2 regions of the Viridibacillus sp. NPDC096237 genome follow, and region 2 is predicted to be linked to the other one. Evidence: a T-box and tRNA genes for the amino acid it is inferred to sense, from the RefSeq annotation. Region 2 holds a T-box; the other holds one or more tRNA genes.
The links. A T-box is a leader RNA that pairs with one kind of tRNA and senses whether it is charged. The one in region 2 lies ahead of ileS (isoleucine--tRNA ligase), so its partner is inferred to be a tRNA-Ile.

Region 1 (3,382 bases), on a different contig from region 2:
ATAGCAAAAAAAACACTTGCTAAACTTCAAAAAAGATGATATAATAATTCTTGTCCTTAATAAAATAGTCTAGTGACGATAGCAAAGAGGTCACACCCGTTCCCATGCCGAACACGGAAGTTAAGCTCTTTAGCGCCAATGGTAGTTGGGGGTCTCCCCCTGTGAGAGTAGGACGTTGCTAGGCGGACGATATGGAGGATTAGCTCAGCTGGGAGAGCACCTGCCTTACAAGCAGGGGGTCGGCGGTTCGATCCCGTCATCCTCCACCATTTTTAATAAACTATGCCGGTGTAGCTCAGTTGGTAGAGCAACTGACTTGTAATCAGTAGGTCGAGGGTTCGACTCCTTTCGCCGGCACCATTCATCATTTTATATGAGCCATTAGCTCAGTTGGTAGAGCATCTGACTTTTAATCAGAGGGTCGTAGGTTCGAATCCTACATGGCTCACCATTTTTTAAAAAATTATATGCGGGTGTGGCGGAACTGGCAGACGCACTAGACTTAGGATCTAGCGCCGCAAGGCGTGGGGGTTCGACTCCCTTCACCCGCACCATAATATTTAAGTTTATCAGCATATTGCGGAAGTAGTTCAGTGGTAGAACACCACCTTGCCAAGGTGGGGGTCGCGAGTTCGAACCTCGTCTTCCGCTCCAAAATATGCCGGGGTGGCGGAACTGGCAGACGCACAGGACTTAAAATCCTGCGGTAGGTGACTACCGTACCGGTTCGATTCCGGTCCTCGGCACCATTTATTTTAATATAATATAAGTAATAATATATGCGCCCGTAGCTCAATTGGATAGAGCGTCTGACTACGGATCAGAAGGTTGTGGATTCGACTTCTGCCGGGCGCGCCAATAACGGGAAGTAGCTCAGCTTGGTAGAGCACTTGGTTTGGGACCAAGGGGTCGCAGGTTCGAATCCTGTCTTCCCGACCATTAATACTTTTAACCCTATGGGGCCTTAGCTCAGCTGGGAGAGCGCCTGCCTTGCACGCAGGAGGTCAGCGGTTCGATCCCGCTAGGCTCCACCAATTTATTATTACAATCAATCAATTTAATATCATCATGGCGGCGTAGCTCAGCTGGCTAGAGCGTACGGTTCATACCCGTGAGGTCGGGGGTTCGATCCCCTCTGCCGCCATACTAACCAAACTAAAGGACCTTTAGCTCAGTTGGTTAGAGCAGACGGCTCATAACCGTCCGGTCGCAGGTTCGAGTCCTGCAAGGTCCACCATCTACACAACATCATATTTTTTTGGAGGAATACCCAAGTCTGGCTGAAGGGATCGGTCTTGAAAACCGACAGGCGGGTCATACCGCGCGGGGGTTCGAATCCCTCTTCCTCCTCCATTTTTAAAAAATAATTTTATAATATCATTATCGCGGGGTGGAGCAGTTCGGTAGCTCGTCGGGCTCATAACCCGAAGGTCACAGGTTCAAATCCTGTCCCCGCAACCAAATGGTCCGGTAGTTCAGTTGGTTAGAATGCCTGCCTGTCACGCAGGAGGTCGCGGGTTCGAGTCCCGTCCGGACCGCCATTTTTTAAAAAAATATTGTATTAATCATCATGGGTCAGTAGCTCAGTTGGTAGAGCATTAGATTGAAGCTCTAAGTGTCGGCGGTTCGATTCCGTCCTGACCCACCATGATGCGGGTGTAGTTTAGTGGTAAAACCACAGCCTTCCAAGCTGTTGTCGAGAGTTCGATTCTCTTCACCCGCTCCAATTTTATGGGCCTATAGCTCAGCTGGTTAGAGCGCACGCCTGATAAGCGTGAGGTCGATGGTTCGAGTCCATTTAGGCCCACCATTAAAATTTTTCCGAAGTAGCTCAGTGGTAGAGCATCCGGCTGTTAACCGGACGGTCGTAGGTTCGAGTCCTACCTTCGGAGCCATATATGGGGAAGTACTCAAGTGGCTGAAGAGGCGCCCCTGCTAAGGGTGTAGGTCGCGTAAGCGGCGCGAGGGTTCAAATCCCTCCTTCTCCGCCATATAGGCCCCTTGGTCAAGCGGTTAAGACACCGCCCTTTCACGGCGGTAACACGGGTTCGAATCCCGTAGGGGTCATACTTTAAAAAACCTTTAGAATCAAATATGATTCTAAAGGTTTTTTTGTTTAGAAGTAAGATTAGTAGGCAATTATTGCGAATGGGGAAACACATGAACCAATTGATATTTTACCAAATTGTCGTCATGGATATGAATCCATCTTTCAAGGCAACCGTTCAAAAAGCGTTAAATCACCCTATAATTATTGCCGATCGATTCCATTATTGTCGCTATATCTACTGGGGCATGGATGCCGTTCGCCGCCGCATTCAAAAGGAATGGCATGCTTATGATTGAAAAAAATGTATAAGAATGCGTTATGTTTTTTATAAAAGAGAGAGTAAACTGAATGAACAAATGGCTTGGTATTTAAAGAAATATACTGTTATGTCTCGAGAACTCAAGAGAGCTCATGAATTAAAAGAACGCTTTTGTCCATGGTTTGATCAAGCTAAAGAAAATGGCCCTGTTTGGATAAGCAAGACCAAGGAAGCCCTTTATGAATTTTACAAAGAAGTAGAAGATGCCAATATTCCTGAGTTAACGTGAGCTATTAAAACACTCAAAAATTGGCAACCTGAAATTCTAAATAGCTTTGCGTATCCATATTCAAACGGCTTTTTAGAAGGTATTAATAACCGTACGAAAGTACTAAAACGAAATACGTTCGGCTTTAAAAGCTTTGAGCGATTTCGAGCAAAAATTTTATTATCCAGTAAATTTAAAGAAATCGGGATTCATATCGGATAGTGTGATTTTTTAGTCGCTCCAACATTGGATGTTGAGCCAAGAAAAAAGCAGTAAATTTACAAAATGAAAAACTTCACACATTAAGTCTAAGTAATCGCTGTTTGCTGATACTTAGATTTTTTTATTTAATAACTGTTGACCTTAACGTTACGCCAAGCTATATAGTAAAGACATGGGGGTGAATTGAGATGGAAATGACGATTCAAAAACTTGCTCAGCTGTCTGGAGTTAGTACTAGAACTTTGCGTTATTATGATGATATTGGATTACTAAAGCCTGCTCGTGTAAATTCTTCAGGCTATCGTATATATGGTCAAGAAGAGATTGATATGTTACAGCAGATTTTATTTTATCGTGAATTAGGTTTTAAATTAGAAGTAATAAAAGAGATGGTAACTGCCGAGGACTTTGACTATAAGAACGCTTTAATGGAGCATTACAAAGCATTAATAGAGAAACGCCAACAATTGAATGTCATGATTACAACAGTAACTAAAACGATCAATGCAATGAGTGGAGGAATTCAAATGTCAAATGAAGAAAAATTTGAAGGTTTAAAGGAAAAGATGATTATGGATAATGA
Region 2 (3,382 bases):
AACATTCTTATATGGTGCTTGCCCAGTAAATAGTGTAGAGACTGCTAAAAGGCTGTAGAAGAAGCCACGAGTTTGGTCGATGCCTTCAATAATGACATCAGCAGGAAATTGCTTTTTAAATTTCTCTTTATTATCAAATGGATAGTGGTGTTGCGCAAACGGCATTGAACCACTGTCAAACCATACGTCAATAACCTCTGGCGTTCTTTCCATCTGTCCATGACATTTAGGGCAAACGCATTGAACATCATCAATAAAAGGCTTATGAAGCTCTATACCATCGTCCAAATTGGTTGTAGCAATTTCTTTTAATTCCTTTATACTGCCAGGAGCAACTTCATTGCCACAATCATCACAGATCCATACATTTAATGGAGTACCCCAGTAGCGGTTTCGACTAATATTCCAATCGACTAGATTTTCAAGGAATTTTCCGAAACGCCCGTTTTTAATATGCTCAGGATACCAAGTGACTGTTTCGTTGTTCACAAGCATTTGCTCTTTAAGTGACGACATATTGATAAACCAGCTATCTGTCGCATAGTAAAGAAGCGGTGAATCGCAACGCCAGCAGTGTGGGTAACTATGCTCATACTTTTCTTTGCTAAATAGCAGACCTTTTTCAGAAAGCATTTTAATAATATCTACATCACAGTCTTTTACAAATTTTCCTTCAAGATCAACTACCTCAGCTGTGTAACGACCTTGCAAGTCAACAAGATTCACAAAAGATAAGCCATTTTGTTGAATAGTTTTATAGTCATCTTCACCGTAAGCCGGTGCGATATGAACGATACCCGTACCACTGCTCTCTGTTACATAATCAGCTAAGACAACGATATGTCCTTTTACGACAGTTGCATAATTGAATGGAGGCAAATACCTTACGCCTTCAAATTCATGTCCTTTATGCTCACTTAGAACTTCAACACCTCCACCTAATACTTTTTCAACTAACGATTTAGCAACAATGAAGATTTCTTCTTCTTTTTGAACTCTTACATAAGTTAACTCTGGATTCATTGCAAGTGCTACGTTAGCAGGTAAAGTCCAAGGTGTTGTCGTCCAACCGAGGAAGACTTCATTTTCTTTATCAGCTAATTTAAATTTCACTGTAGCAGATAAATCTTTAACATCTTTATACCCTTGTGCGACTTCATGTGAACTTAATGATGTTTGACAGCTAGGGCAGTAAGGTGAAACACGATGGCCTTTATATAACAATTTGTCTTTATGCACTTTACTCAAGATGTGCCATACACTTTCGATATAGTCATTGCTTAATGTCATATAAGGATCATCCATATCAACCCAATAACCTAATTCTTCTGTAAATGAACGCCATTTCTTCTCGTAAGTGAAAACACTTTCCTTACACTTGTTGATAAATGGCTCTATACCATAACGTTCAATTTCTTGTTTACCTGAAATGCCCAGTTGCTTTTCAACACCAAGTTCTACAGGAAGACCGTGAGTATCCCATCCAGCTTTTCTTTCTACCTGGAATCCTTGCATCGTTTTATAACGTGCGACAACGTCTTTAATCGTTCTACCAAATGCGTGCCCTACATGGGGAAGTCCGTTTGCTGTTGGTGGTCCTTCATAAAAAACAAACGGTGTGCGTCCATCTCTTGCGTCAACAGAAGCTTGGAAAGTATTTTGCTCTATCCAGAGGTTACGAATGCGTAGTTCACGCTGTACTGTATTTTCTTTACTTTCATTTGAATACATTGATATCGCTCCAATACAAAAATTATTTAAAAACATACAAAAAACCCCGTCCCAAGTAAGGGACGGGGTTAACCGCGATACCACCCTAATTCTATTGAAAACCGCTCAATAGCACTCAGCAACGTACAATCATACGTGTTCCTTTTAACGGCGGACACCCGGAGAGACCTACTAAATCTTCAGTCAATCTTCTCAGAGAGGATATTCACATTACTCTTAAACACTGACTTGCACCTATCTGTCAGCTCTCTAGGGAATAAGATGTAATGTTACTCTTTCTCATCAACGAATTTGTATGCTTTTATTGGAAATTATCGTAACAGAACTGAAAAAAATTGTCAAATCATTAAAGAAGGGGAGGGATGTTACTAGTTTATTGTTGTAGAAACCTGGACAATTAGAATTAAGATAATGTAGATAGAGAATAGTGAAATTTAATTATTCAAAAATGAAAGTTTTGTTGAATGTGATAACTGAAAATAGTGTAATGTAAAAAGTATATTATAAATTCAAAAGAATCTATAAATAAAATAGCGAATAATAGAAAAAGTGGGTTACATTATAACGTTTTAGAACACAAAGATACACAAATCTATTTTTCATGAACGCTCACAGCAACTAAAATCCGCGAATAAACACTTGAAAACCATTGATACATAAGCATTTGCGAAAGATTATTCACATGTGTTTTTATTGCAGAAATCATTCATTTCGTATAATTAAAGGGAAATAAATCTATTTTTATGAGTATTTGTAATTTTATGTATTCAGGTTTGAGTTTTGATAGGTTACTATCATTTTTACCAATCTATTTTTTCTCGATAGTAAGACGAATAATACTAATTTACATTAAGTGATTAACAAAAGTGAAGCGGTGATCAAAAATGAAATTTATTGAAATAGGAATTGGCAACACGTGGATTGTTAGGATAGAGACAGAATTAGAGGGCGGTTCTGAATTTGAGGAACGAGGTATAATAGGACCAATTATTTTTAAATCGGTTTATCTTCGAATTTGGTTATTTAAAACGGTAGTAATCCTAGATTCAAAGGAAGGTTTAAAGAAGATGAAAAAGAAGCGAAACTCCCTTAAGTTAGTATTGGGTATTCAAAGTAAATAAGATAAAGAAGGAAACTTCGCATATACGTAATTAAAATTTGTGCTACAGCCGTTTACGATGTTCTTTTAGCTCGTCACCTATTTTTTTAATTTCTTCTGTTTGCTCTAGAACATTATTATTTAATCTCCGTATAGCATCAAATACAGCAAAAATTGCGCAAATAACTATAGAGGTGATAATGGATTAACAAGAAATACAGTAATTTGGATAATAATCGTATTAATTTTGATAGTAGTTTTGCCAATGAAAAACTGGATTTTATTAGACATTCAACCATAAGTAGCATGATTTCATAAAAGAAACTAAGATGTATCATTTGAATTAGTTTTATAGATCCGTCTTGCTAATCAAGACGAAACTTTCTCTAATACTTTATTATAGATACACACAAGGCATCCTGTATTGTTTATAAGCAGCAATGCAGAATGCCTTATTTATTTTGCTCATTAGTTTTATCGTTCAATTCATTAATCAGTCGAGCTGCTTCATCTACATGTGACACATCAAGAATTTGTATGTTTAAATTTTGT

Region 1: it has a tRNA-Ile gene. The T-box ahead of ileS (isoleucine--tRNA ligase) is inferred to sense a tRNA for this amino acid. The anticodon was not compared.

Annotation. Positions count from the first base shown of each region.
Region 1 covers NZ_JBNNTI010000048.1:22,865-26,246, reverse strand. The annotation lists rRNA gene rrf (5S ribosomal RNA) at 69-184, shown strand; tRNA gene ACQKMD_RS18895 (tRNA-Val) at 194-269, shown strand; tRNA gene ACQKMD_RS18890 (tRNA-Thr) at 285-360, shown strand; tRNA gene ACQKMD_RS18885 (tRNA-Lys) at 376-451, shown strand; tRNA gene ACQKMD_RS18880 (tRNA-Leu) at 470-554, shown strand; tRNA gene ACQKMD_RS18875 (tRNA-Gly) at 580-654, shown strand; tRNA gene ACQKMD_RS18870 (tRNA-Leu) at 661-749, shown strand; tRNA gene ACQKMD_RS18865 (tRNA-Arg) at 782-858, shown strand; tRNA gene ACQKMD_RS18860 (tRNA-Pro) at 863-939, shown strand; tRNA gene ACQKMD_RS18855 (tRNA-Ala) at 959-1,034, shown strand; tRNA gene ACQKMD_RS18850 (tRNA-Met) at 1,071-1,144, shown strand; tRNA gene ACQKMD_RS18845 (tRNA-Ile) at 1,161-1,237, shown strand; tRNA gene ACQKMD_RS18840 (tRNA-Ser) at 1,261-1,353, shown strand; tRNA gene ACQKMD_RS18835 (tRNA-Met) at 1,385-1,461, shown strand; tRNA gene ACQKMD_RS18830 (tRNA-Asp) at 1,465-1,541, shown strand; tRNA gene ACQKMD_RS18825 (tRNA-Phe) at 1,573-1,648, shown strand; tRNA gene ACQKMD_RS18820 (tRNA-Gly) at 1,653-1,726, shown strand; tRNA gene ACQKMD_RS18815 (tRNA-Ile) at 1,734-1,810, shown strand; tRNA gene ACQKMD_RS18810 (tRNA-Asn) at 1,821-1,895, shown strand; tRNA gene ACQKMD_RS18805 (tRNA-Ser) at 1,901-1,991, shown strand; tRNA gene ACQKMD_RS18800 (tRNA-Glu) at 1,996-2,067, shown strand; partial or broken gene ACQKMD_RS18795 (ISL3 family transposase) at 2,182-2,799, shown strand; gene ACQKMD_RS18790 (MerR family transcriptional regulator) at 2,988-3,382, shown strand, end outside.
Region 2 covers NZ_JBNNTI010000009.1:41,661-45,042, forward strand. The annotation lists gene ileS (isoleucine--tRNA ligase) at 1-1,731, opposite strand, end outside; T-box leader at 1,787-2,026, opposite strand; gene ACQKMD_RS07615 (DUF3977 family protein) at 2,616-2,852, shown strand; gene ACQKMD_RS07620 (S16 family serine protease) at 3,283-3,382, opposite strand, start outside.